2 regions of the Ornithinimicrobium sufpigmenti genome follow, and region 1 is predicted to be linked to the other one. Evidence: riboswitches for the same ligand, from Rfam matches in the RefSeq annotation. Region 1 holds a riboswitch; the other holds the start of a gene.
The links. Region 1 has a riboswitch for thiamine pyrophosphate ahead of ESZ52_RS16790 (ABC transporter permease subunit). Riboswitches for the same ligand answer to the same signal wherever they lie in the genome.

Region 1 (6,073 bases):
AGTGGGCCTTCTCGCGTATTCGGTGGCGCCCTTTCACGTGTCCTGAGGGGCCTTCTCGCGTGTTCGGTGGCGCCTTATGACGTGTCCTGCGGGACCTTTCCACGTGTTCTGGCCGTTGGGCAAGGCCCGTTGGCTGCCCCTCTCCTAGACTGACCGAGACTCTACGGAAGGTGATCGACGATGAGCCGACCCGCACGGACGGGATACCTGATCGCCGTGGCGGGGCTGAGCGTCCTGCTCACCGCCTGCGGCACGGAGACCGACGACGGTGGCGCCGCGGACAGCCCCACCATCACCGACGCAGAGATCATCACTCCTGAGGAGCCCACCTTGACGGACGACGCCCGCCCCACCCCTACCCGGATCCCCCAGCCCACCCCTGACGACTCCCTGCCCTCCGGCCCGGTCGACCCTTCCGTCCTGGAGCGTGAGGAGGTCAAGGCGGCCATCGCCGCGGAGGCCGAACGGCGCCAGGTCAGCGAGGACGAGGTCGAGGTCGTCGGTTTCGCGGACGTCACCTGGACCGACGGCAGCCTGGGGTGCCCGCAACCAGGGATGCACTACACCCAGGCACTGGTCCCCGGGCACCAGCTCATCCTCCAGGTCAACGGTGAGCGCGCGAGCTACCACTCCGGTCGCAACAAGACCTTCAGCTACTGCGCCAACCCGAGTGCACCCGCCCCGAGCGGCTCCAGCGGCATCATCGACCAGTAGGTCGCTGCCGCCAGGCAGGCAAGCAGCAGGTGGATGACCCCACCTCAGAGCCAGGCGACGCCGCGGTCATCGAAGTCGAGGCGCACCGCATCTCCCGCCGCGAGCCCGACCTCGTCCCCGAGTGCCTCGACGGTGCCCAGACCGTCGATCCGGACATCCAGGTGGACGGCGTCGCTCACGGTCACCGCGCGTAGGACCTGTGCCGTCACCGGCCCGTCCGGGGCGACCCGCAGGGCGCTGCGCCGCAGCGCCAGCCGACCGTCCGGCGGGCCGTCGAGAGCCACCCGCTCACCCAGCCGGCGGGCCTGCTCCGGCGACAAGATGGTGCTGAACCCGATGAACGACGCGACCTCCGGTGTGCCGGGCGCTCCCCAGACCTCGGTCGTCGGGCCCTCCTGGACGACCTCCCCGGCGAGCATCACGGCCATCCGGTCGGCGACGGTGAAGGCCTCGTCGTGGTCGTGGGTCACCATGACCGCGGTCGTGCCCGTCGTCGTGAGGATTTCCCGCAGGTCGCCGGCCAGCCGCTCCCGGAGCGAGCGGTCCAGCGCCGACAGCGGCTCGTCGAGCAGCAGTAACGCCGGCTCCGCCGCCAGGGCCCGCGCGAGCGCCACCCGCTGCTGCTCGCCGCCGGAGAGGGTAGTCGGCCGACGGTCGGCATACCCCGGCAGCCCGACCAGCTCCAGCAGCTCCGCCGCCCGCGACGCACGCTGCGCGCGACCGACGCCACGCAGCCGCAGGGAGTAGGCGATGTTCTCGGCGACGGACGCGTGGGCGAAGAGCTGCCCGTCCTGGAACATCAGGGCGAAACCGCGCCGGTGCGTCGGCACGCCTGCCAGGTCACGCCCCTGCCAGACGATGCGACCCCCGTCGAGCCGCTCCAGCCCGGCGACCGCCCGCAGCAGGGTCGACTTCCCGCACCCCGACGGGCCCAGCACGGCCAGCACCTGGCCCTCCTCCAGGGTCAAGGAGACGTCATCGACCGCGGTCGTCTCGCCGAAGCGCACGGTCAATTCACTGAGCTCGAGCATCAGAAGGAACCTACCGATCCGACTCGCAGCCGCTCGACCACGCCCATCACGGTCACCGTCACCAGCGCCAGCAGGACGCTCGCGGCGAGCGCCATGCCGACGTGGTCGGCCCCCGGGCGGGAGATCAACTGGTAGATGACGACCGGCACGGTCGGCCGGTCCGGGCGGGCCAGGAAGGCGGTGGCCCCGAACTCACCCAGCGACACCGCGAACGCGAAACCCGTCGCCGCCAGCAGCGGCTTGGTCAGCACCGGCCCCTCCGCGGTCCACGCCGCCCGCCACGGCCCGGCACCCAGTGCCGCTGCCGCCTCTCGCTGCCGCGGGTCCACCGAGCGCAGCACCGGCGTCAGGGTCCGCACCACGAGCGGCAGCGCCACCATCGCCTGCGCGATCGGCACGAGCACCGGCGAGGTGCGCAGGTCCAGCGGCGGCCGGTCCAGGGTGATGAGGAAGCCGAAGCCGACTGTCACCGCGGAGATCCCCAGCGGCAGCATGAACGCTCCGTCCAGCCCGGACACCACCCGCCGCCATGCCCTCGCTCTCGGCCGCCGGGACACGAGCACCGCCACCACGAGCCCGAGCACCATCGCCAGCACGGTGGCGTCGACGGCCGAGCGCAGTGAGTTGCCCATCGCCTCGGTCACGCTCACCCGCAGCGCCTGGGTCGCGTCCGGATCGGTGAGCGCCCGGTAGTGCCCCAGACCCCAACCGTCCCCCACCTGCAGCGAGCGCACGACCAGGGAGCCGACGGGCAGGAGCACGAACGCCACCACCAGCCCGGTCACCACCAGGGTGGGTATGTCGTGCCGCCGCACCGGGCGCGCTGCCGCTCGGGCGCCGACCCGCTGCAGGCTCTGCTCGCGCCGGCCCCGGGTGCGGGCGGCGATGACCAGCATCACCACGACGGCGAGCAGCTGCAGCACGGAGAGCACTGCCGCGCCCTGCAGGTCGAGGAAGTTGACGGTCAGCAGATAGATCTCGGTCTCGATGGTGCCGTAGCGCAGACCGCCGAGGGTGAGCACGACCCCGAAGGCGGTGGAGCAGAAGAGGAAGACCAAGGTGGCGGCGGAGATGACCGCCGGCGCCAGGACGGGCAGGGTGACGGTGCGCCATACCTGCCAGGGGTTGGCGCCCAGGGCGGCGGCGGACTCCTCGGCCCGCCGGTCCAGGCCCTCCCACATCCCGCCGACCGTACGCACGACCACGGCCAGGTTGAAGAAGACGAACGCCATCAGGATCGGCACCCAGGTGCCGTCCCAGCCGAGCCACCCGAGCGGCCCGCCGGAGGAGAGCAGGGAGCGGAACATGACGCCGACCACCACGGTCGGCAGCACGAACGGCATCACCACGACCGCCCGGAGGAGCGCCCGGCCGGGAAAGCGCAGCCGGTAGAGCACGAACGCGACCGGCAGCCCCGCCAGGAGCGTCAGTACGGTGCCCGCCGACGCGCTGACCAGGGTGAAGGCGAGCACCCGGAGGGTACGCCGCCGGGACAGCACCTCCGGCACGGCGGACAGGTCGAGCTGGCCGTCGGGGAAGAAGCCGCGGGCCAGCATGCCGCCGACCGGGAGCACGAAGAAGATCGCCAGGAAGGCTAACGGCAGCAGGGCGACCAGCCCCAGGGCGAGTCCCGGGCCGGTGAGGTGCGCAGAGCGTGCACCCCGACCTAGACGAGCCCAGATGGCCGCCGCCTCCTTCGACTTCCTTCGCCGGTGCTAACCGGAGCAGGTTCAAGGGTCTGCGGCCAGCTGCCGCACTCTCAGCGCACTCGCGCTCCCCTGTCGTACCGGGCCAGCCTACAGGCCGGTGGGTCAGCGGAGTGCGCACAACCTGGGATCAAGGTTGCGCTGAGGGATCACCCCGCCGCGCGTTGCCTCCTCGACTCAACCTGGGATCAAGGTTGTGCAAAGGGATGGAATCGAGGTTGTGCGGAGGGATCACCCCGCCGCACGTTGCCTCCTCGGCACAACCTGGGATCAAGGTTGTGCGGGGAGAGTCGGCGGCCTCGTCGGCGACGCGAGGCGAGACTTCGGCGCGCGAAACGCCGGCGAAGCGACGCGAGACGTCGCCGCGCGAGACGTCGCCGCGCGAGACGCAATCAGGAGGAAGACGCAACCAGGGCGAAGCGGGTGGGGCGGGGCCGCGCTACGGTGCCAGCAGGTGCCTTCGCGATCCGGCACCGCACGACGACGATCACGACGACCAGGAGCACCTCATGCCCAACCCCGTAGTCAGCAAGGCCAGCACCGTCTGGAACGGTGAGCTGTTCACCGGCAGCGGCACCACCACCCTCGACAGCTCGGGAGCGGCGTCCTTCCCGGTTGAGTGGAACGCCCGCGCCGAGGGCTCGGACACCACGACGACGCCGGAGGAGCTGCTCGCCGCGGCCCACGCGACCTGCTTCTCGATGGCCTTCTCCAACGAGATGAAGAAGAACGACACCCCGCCCACCGAGGTGCGGACCAGCGCCGAGGTGACCTTCGTCGCCGGCACCGGCATCACCGGCATCCACCTGACCACGCAGGTCACGGCCGAGGGCCTCGACGAGGAGACGTTCCAGAAGCTCGCCCAGGGCGCGAAGGAGAACTGCCCCGTGAGCCAGGCGCTCAAGAGTGTCGAGATCACCCTCGACGCCAGTCTGGGCTGAGTCACGCACACGCCAGTCTGAGCTGACCCGCGCACGACGCCAGTTCGGCCTGTTCCAGGCCACCACAACGACAAGGGCCCGGCCCGCCGGGAGGCTCATGCCTCGCCGGCTGACCGGGCCCTTCGGTTGCGCCCACCGCGGTTGCACCCACCGTCGGTTGCGCCCACCGTCGTTGCGCCCACCGTCGTTCGCCTACAGGAAGCGCGCGAAGAACTCCTTGGTGCGCTGCTCCTGCGGGTTCTCCAGGACCTGGTCGGGCGGGCCGGACTCGACCACGACACCGCCGTCCATGAAGAAGACCCGGTCGGCCGCGGCCTTGGCGAAGGTGATCTCGTGCGTGACCACGACCATGGTGTGGCCGCGCTCGGCGAGGTCCTGCATGGTGGACAGCACCTCCCCCACCAGCTCGGGGTCGAGCGCGCTCGTCGGCTCGTCGAAGAGCAGCAGCGTGGGCTCGATGGCCAGCGCGCGGGCGATGGCGACGCGCTGCTGCTGCCCGCCGGAGAGCTGGCCGGGGTAGGAGCCCTCGCGGTCGGCGAGGCCGACGATGCCCAGCAGCCGCCGGGCCCGCTCCTCGGCCTCGCGCCGGGAGACCCCGTGGACGACCGTGGGAGCCTCGATGAGGTTCTCCATGACGGTCATGTGCGGGAACAGGTTGAACTGCTGGAAGACCATGCCGACCTGGCCGCGCTGCTGGGCGGCGACCTTCGAGCTGGCCTTGTACAGCTCGCCGTTCTTCATCTCGTACCCGATGTAGACCCCGTCGACGCAGATCGAGCCGCTGTCCATCTCCTCGAGGTTGTTGATGCACCTCAGGAAGGTGGACTTACCCGACCCGGACGGGCCCAGGATGACGATGACCTCGCCGCGGTGGACGTCCAGGTTGATGCCCTTGAGCACCTCCAGGTCGCCGAAGCTCTTGTGGACGTCCTCGGCGCGGACGAGGATCTCGTTGGTGCTCTTCATGTGCGCTCCTGAACCTGCGGGACGATGGCCGGGTCCTCGTCGATGCCGTCGGCGTCGCCGTTGCGACCCTTGGCCTTCTTCTTGCTGGTTCCCCGCGTGGCGATGTCGCTCTTGCCGTAGTAGTTCTCGACGTGGTGCTGGACGAAGCTCAGGATCGACACCACGACCAGGTACCAGATGACCGCCACCAGCAGCAGCGGGATGGTCTGGAAGGTCCGGTTGTAGACGGCCTGCACGGTGTACAGCAGGTCGTGCATCGCGATCACCGACACCATGGCGGTGGCCTTGACCATGCTGATCAGCTGGTTGCCCGTGGGCGGGATGATCGACCGCATCGCCTGCGGCAGCACGACCCGGCGCAGCGCCGTCGTCTCGGTCATGCCGTAGGCCTTCGCCGCCTCGCGCTGGCCCCGCCCGACGGACAGCAGCCCGCCGCGGATCACCTCGGCCATGTAGGCGCCCTCGTTGAGGCTCAGCCCGAGGATCGCCGCGGTCAGGGGCGTGATGAGGTCGTTCGTCTCCCAGCTCACCAGGTCCGGGCCGCCGAAGGGTATGCCGATGCTCAGGGTGGGCAGCAGCGCCGCCAGGTTGAACCAGAAGATCAGTTGCACCAGCAGCGGCGTGCCCCGGAAGAACCAGAGGTAGGCGTCCGCGACCGCGCGCAGCAGGCGGTTGTTGGACATCTTCATCACGGCGAAGATCACCCCGAGGACCA
Region 2 (6,073 bases), 2.0 Mb from region 1:
CCAGATCACGACCTCGCGGCAGGGGCCGTTCCCGGGCCGGATCGCGGACGTGGGGGTGGTCAAGGACCTGGCCACGCACGATGTCGACCTGACCGCGTGGATCGCGCAGTCGCACTACGCGATGGTCTCGGGGCAGGTGACGCACCGGTCGGGGCGTGAGCACGAGGACATGGTCGTGGTCAGTGGCCGCCTGGAGAACGACATCATCGTGGGGCACGCGGTGAACTGGCTCTCGCCGTTGAAGGTGCGTGAGACGGTGGCGACGGGGGAGAAGGGGGCGTTCATCGCCAACACCCTCACCGGGGACCTGACGTTCGTGGCCAACGGTGACGTGCGCAGCGAGTGGGAGCGGTCCAGCCACTTCCGGGGGGTCTCGGAGGGTGACTCGGTCCGCTACGCCCTCGCGCGACGGGAGCCGTTGCGGGTGGAGCAGGAGAACTTCCGTGACGCCCTGTGGGGACGCCAGACCGAGGTCGTCTCGATGGAGGAGGGCGTGCACACCCTGCGCGTCGTCGAAGCCATCCTCGCCTCCGCGGCCTCCGGGCGCACCATCACCCTGTGACCGGCTCCGGGCCGAGCAGCTCCGGCCGCAGCCGGGTCCTGCTCGCGACCCGGATCTTCGCGCCGGAGGCGGCGGCCGCCACCTTCCGCCTCGGCGCGCTGGTAGGGGGGCTGGCCGAGCGGGCGGACGTGCACGTGCTGACCACGACAGCGCCGCCGGCCCTGCGGGGCGCCGCAGGCATGGAGCGGGAGGTCGATGGCCGGGTCCGGGTCTCGCGCTGGCCGGTGCTGCGCGACGCGACCGGCTACGTGCGCGGGTACCTGCCCTACCTCTCCTTCGACCTGCCGCTGTCGCTCCGGCTGCTGACCGCCCCCCGTCCCGACACCGTGGTGGTCGAGCCACCGCCCACGACCGGCGCGGTGGTGCGGACGGTGGCCGCCCTGCGCCGCATCCCGTACGTCTACTACGCCGCCGACGTCTGGTCCGACGCCACCGCCTCGATGGGTGCCCCGGCCCCCGTGGTGGCGGTGATGCGCGCGGTCGAGCGCTACGCCCTGCGCGGTGCCAGGGACGTCATCGCCGTCTCCGACGGGGTCGCCGACCGTGTCCGGGCCCTGCTCGGGCGCGCCAGCACCGTCCCGGTGACCGTCGTGCCCAACGGGATCGACACCGCCGTCTTCACCCCCGTGGGGAAGCGGCACCCGGAGTCGCCGGAGACGCCATACCTCGTGTATGCCGGGACAGCCTCGGAGTGGCAGGGCGCCGAGGTCTTCGCCGAGGCGATGCGCGAGGTGGTGGCCGCGGAGCCCACGGCTCGGCTGGTCTTCCTGGGCCAGGGCTCGAGCTGGCCCGCGCTCGAACGGCTGCGTGACGAGCTGCCGCTCGGGGCGGTCGAGCTGCGGCCGCTCGTGCCGCCGGCCGAGGCGGCGGCCTGGCTGAGGGGGGCCGCGGCGGCGCTGGTCAGCGTCCGCCCGGGCGTCGGCTACGACTTCGCCTACCCCACCAAGGTGATCGCCGCGCTGGCCACCGGGGCCCCCGTCATCTTCGCCGGCCCCGGACCCGCGGCCAGCGACGTCCGCGAGCACCGGCTGGGGGAGTCGGTGGGCCACGACGTCCCGGAGGTGGCGGCGGCGATGCTGGCAGCGGTGCGGGCGTCGCAGGACGCGGCGCAGAGTGGTCCCTGGTCGCCGCCAGAACGCGAGCGGCGGGTGGCCTGGGTGCGGGCGCACCGCAGCCTCAGCGCGACCGGCCACGCCGCCGCCGCCGTGGTGCTGGGCCAGGACGCGGTCACCGAGCCGGTGGGTTCACCGCTGCCATAGCTGCCAGAAGTGGTGCACGGGCCCCGGCCCCTGCCCCACGGACAGCTCGTGGCCGTGCGCGAGCGCGCCGACCAGCCAGGAACGGGCGTCGGCGACGGCGTCCAGCCAGCTGTCGCGACGGGGCCGCAGCGCGGCGATCGCGGAGGACAGCGAGCATCCGGTGCCGTGGGTATGCGGGGTCGCGACCCTCGGCCCGCCGAGCTCGTGCACCCCGTCCGCGTCGACCAGCAGGTCCAGGACGTGGTCTCCCGAGGCGTGGCCGCCCTTGAGCAGCACCCTCGGGCTGCCGAGCTCCAAGAGCGCGTGCGCCTCCTCCAGCATCCGGGCCGGCCCGTCCGCGGTGTCCTCGGGGTCCCGGCCGAGAAGGACCGCGGCCTCGGGCAGGTTGGGGGTGATGAGGTCGGCGTGGGGCGCCAGCGCGCGCAGCTCCTCGACGGCGTCCTCGTCCAGCAGGCGCGAGCCGGCGGTGGAGACCATGACGGGGTCGAGGACCAGGCCGGGCAGGAGCCCCTCCTGCGCGAGCTCGCGCACGGCCCGGACCACGTCGGCGCTGCCGAGCATCCCGACCTTGACCGCGGCCAGGGCGACGTCGGCGACCAGGGTCTCGACCTGCTCCCGGACGAACTCGGCGGGGATGGGGCGCACCCCGGTGACGCCCAGGGTGCTCTGCGCGGTGAGGGCGGTCAGCACCGCGCAGCCGTGAGCGCCCAGAGCGCCGAAGGTCTTCAGGTCGGCCTGGATGCCGGCCCCGCCGGAGGGGTCGGACCCGGCGACGGACAGGACGTTGGGGACGAGGCCCCGTGCCGGGCTCACCTGACTGGTCACGAGCTGACGGGCTGGTCGTCCCAGACGCCGCGCAGCTGGCGGGACGCCGCCTCGGGGTCGCTCGCCGCGCAGACGGCGCTCACCACGGCGACGCCACCCAGCGCGCTGTCGCGCAGCCGCTCGGCGACCGACACGTCGATGCCCCCGATCGCGACCGACGGAAGGGCCGCCGCGGCGGCGAGGTCGGCGAGGTCGGATACCCCGTCGGTGCCCAGGGGAGCCGCGTGGTCCGGCTTGGTCGCCGTGGCGCGGACCGGGCCGAGGCCGAGGTAGTCCACCGTGCCCGGCGGCAGCGCCGCCGCGGCCTGGACCTCCTGCGCGGTGGTGCAGGACAGGCCGAGGTAGGCGTGGCCACCGAGCTGCTCGCGGGCCACGAGCGGGTCGAGGTCGCCCTGGCCCACGTGGGCACCGTCCGCACCGATCTCCTCGACGAGGTGCACCCGGTCGTTGATGATGAACGGGACCCCGGTGTGCTGCAGGCACACGCGGACCAGCCGCCCCAGCGCGACGAACTCGTCGTCGCTGGCGTCCGGGTCACGCAGCTGGACCACCGTCGCCCCGCCGGCGACCGCGGCCCGGATCGTGGAGGTCAGCCCGTGCTGGGCGGTCATCTCGGTGTCGGTGACCAGGTAGAGCCGCAGGTCGAGGGGTCGCGGCCCGGGACGGGACTGCACGTCGAGCGTCATCGCAGCTCGACCCTCGCCGAGAGGTCCGCGGGTGCCAGGAGCGACAGCTCGTCGAGCAGCGCCGCCGCGAAGGTGCCCGGGCCGGCGGAGGCCTCAGCAGCCGTCTCCGCCGCGAGGGTGAGCGCCGCGGTGGCGGTGGCCGCGCCGACGAGCGGGCTCGGCGCCACGGCGGTGCCGGCCGCGATGAGCGCGCCCAGGGCGCAGCCCATCCCCGTCACCCGCGTCATCCACGGGTGGCCGTGGGACAGGCGCAGCAGAGCCCGTCCGTCGGTGAGGTGGTCGGTCGGTCCGCTCACGGCCACCAGGGCCCCGAGCTCGGTGGCGAGGTCGCCGGCGGCGGTGACGGCGTCCTCCACGGAGTGGGTGCTGTCGACGCCGCGGCCACCACCGGCACCGGTCAGGCCGAGGATCTCCGAGGCGTTGCCGCGGACCACCGTCGGTGGCGCCAGGTCGACGAGCTCCCGGGCCACCTGCGTGCGCCAGGGCAGACCACCGGCCCCGACGGGGTCCAGGACCCACGGGGTGCCGTGGTCGGCCGCCCCGCGGACGGCGGCCCGCATGGCGGCGACGGTGTCGTCGTACGGGGTGCCCAGGTTCACCACGACCGCGGCCGCGACGCCGGCGAACCCCTCTGCCTCGTGCTCGTTGTCCACCATCGCCACCGCCGCCCCCGCGGCGAGCAGGACGTTGGCCACGAACGGCGCCGCCACGATGTTGGTGAGGCAGTGGGTCAGGGGTGACTCCTCGCGCAGCGCCTGCCAGCAGTCGGCCAGCTCGTCGGCGGACACGCGAGCATCGGCTGAGACATCGGCTGGAGCATCGGCCGGAGCATCGGCCGGAGCATCGGCCGGGACATGGTCGGTCATCAGGACGTTCCCTTCGCTAGTGCGACCTAGATCAGGTTCGACGGGTCTGTTCTCAGCCACCCGGTCGGTGGCACCCCGCGTCGTCCTCGACGATATCTGGTCACTCCAGCACCGGCTTTCTCGGTAGCCCCGGTCGGCGGTCGCGGCATCGCAGGGCGGCGTGGCCCGTGCGACAGTGGAGCGAGAGGTAGGTGGAGCGGGAGGTATGACGATGAGCGCGGAGGACAAGCAGGGTCACGCTGGTGGGCCGACCTGGGGCAGGCCCGGTGCGCGGCCCGGTGCGCCCGACGCCGAGGAGCAGCTCGCCGACCAGGGGGTCGTGCAGCGGCGCCCCTCAGCGGCGGTGACGGCCCGGGCGGTGCAGACCTGGGTCGACCAGACGATCGCGCAGGCCGAGCGGCAGGGAGCCTTCGAGAACCTGTCGGGGGCCGGCAAGCCGTTGCGGGACGTCGATGTGCGCAGCGACCCGGACTGGTGGGTCAAGAGCCTCATCGAGCGCGAACGCTTCGACCTGTCCGCCGCACTGCCCGGCGTGATGCAGCTGCGCCGGGAGAAGGCCGCCTTCCCGGACTCGCTCCTCGACCTGCCCGACGAGGCCGCGGTCCGCGAGCGGCTCGAGGACTTCAACGAGCGGGTCCTGGCCGACCGGCGCCGGCCGCACGTCGGTGCCGGCTCACCCCCGGTCGTGGGACGGGTGGACGTCGAGGAGATGGTCGAGACCTGGCGTGACCTGCGTGCGCAGCGCGGGACGGGGGGCGAGGAGACGGCGCCAGGGGAGGAAGCGACCGTCGAGGCACGGGCGGGCGGTCAGGGCGACGGCGACGTCCGAGCGCGCAGACGCCGCTGGTGGCGGCGCAGACCCTGAGCGAAGGTAGGTCAGAGCCCCAGCCACGGCGAGAGCGCCCGGGCGGCGGCGCGGCCGTCGTGGTGCTCGCGGGCCCAGGCCGGGCCGCGGGCGGCCAGGTCGCGGTAGCCGTCGCGGTGGGCCACCACGTCGCGCAGCACCCCCTCCAGGGTGTCCGGCGCCGCCTCGAGCACGGGTAGTCCCGGCGTGCGCGCGCGGACGTGGTCGGGCACGTGCGCCACGACCAGCCGACCGGCGGCCATCGACTCGGCCGCCAGCGTGCCGACGTTGCCCAGCACGACCTGGTCCACCACCACGTCCGCGTCCGCGACGAAGCCCGGCATCTCGGCATGTGGCACGCCGCTGAGACGCCGGTAGACCACCAACCCTTCCTGCTGCAGCCGGGTCAGCACCTCCTCGACCACCGGTGTCCCCTTCAGCCGCGGGTTGCTCGGGGCGTGCAGCACGACCGGGCGGTCCCGCTCCAGCATCGGGCGCTCAGCTCCGGGGGTGAAGCGGTCGACGTCGGCGGTGACCGGCAGCAGGCTCGCACCAGGGACATGGTCGAGCATGTCCGCCGTGGTCACGAAGACCGGTACTTCGGCCCCCTCGAGCCGCCCCAGCACGGACCTCGTGCGCTCGACGGTCGCCTGCATCCGCTCCCACCGCTCGTCCCACTCCCCGCGAAACGGCGAGTGGGGGTATGCCGCGGCGTGCCGGTGCAGGTCCCTCAGCTCCGAGCCGTGGATCAGCACGGCGGCCTCCACCCCGGCTTCCCGCAGCCGCGGCAGGTCGTCGGTCACCCACCGGGTGAACGGGTCGTCCAGCAGGGACCGGGCACCCTCGGCCAGGACGTGCGTGGCGCCCGGCTCGCGACCCGTGCCGAGCACCCGGGCGGCGTGGCGCGGCATACCTCGGACCTGCACCGCACGGGAGAGGTGCCAGTCGCTGGGGAAGCCGAACCCGGCGGAGGAGCGGCGCTCCACCGACATGGCCCGCGCGTCGCACCCGGGCACCGCGCGGGCCGCCCT

Region 2: it holds a riboswitch for thiamine pyrophosphate, as region 1 does, so the genes downstream of both, thiM (hydroxyethylthiazole kinase) here and ESZ52_RS16790 (ABC transporter permease subunit) in region 1, are expected to answer to the same signal.

What each region holds. Positions count from the first base shown of each region.
Region 1 covers NZ_CP036403.1:3,643,869-3,649,941, forward strand. Annotated here, with positions in the region: gene ESZ52_RS16780 (hypothetical protein) at 181-714, shown strand; gene ESZ52_RS16785 (ABC transporter ATP-binding protein) at 759-1,745, opposite strand; gene ESZ52_RS16790 (ABC transporter permease subunit) at 1,745-3,301, opposite strand; TPP riboswitch at 3,430-3,535, opposite strand; gene ESZ52_RS16795 (OsmC family peroxiredoxin) at 3,961-4,392, shown strand; gene ESZ52_RS16800 (amino acid ABC transporter ATP-binding protein) at 4,585-5,358, opposite strand; gene ESZ52_RS16805 (amino acid ABC transporter permease) at 5,355-6,073, opposite strand, start outside.
Region 2 covers NZ_CP036403.1:1,605,787-1,611,859, forward strand. Annotated here, with positions in the region: gene ESZ52_RS07315 (Gfo/Idh/MocA family protein) at 1-562, shown strand, start outside; gene ESZ52_RS07320 (glycosyltransferase) at 559-1,821, shown strand; gene thiD (bifunctional hydroxymethylpyrimidine kinase/phosphomethylpyrimidine kinase) at 1,807-2,646, opposite strand; gene thiE (thiamine phosphate synthase) at 2,643-3,332, opposite strand; gene thiM (hydroxyethylthiazole kinase) at 3,329-4,120, opposite strand; TPP riboswitch at 4,189-4,286, opposite strand; gene ESZ52_RS07340 (DnaJ family domain-containing protein) at 4,404-5,063, shown strand; gene ESZ52_RS07345 (glycosyltransferase) at 5,075-6,073, opposite strand, start outside.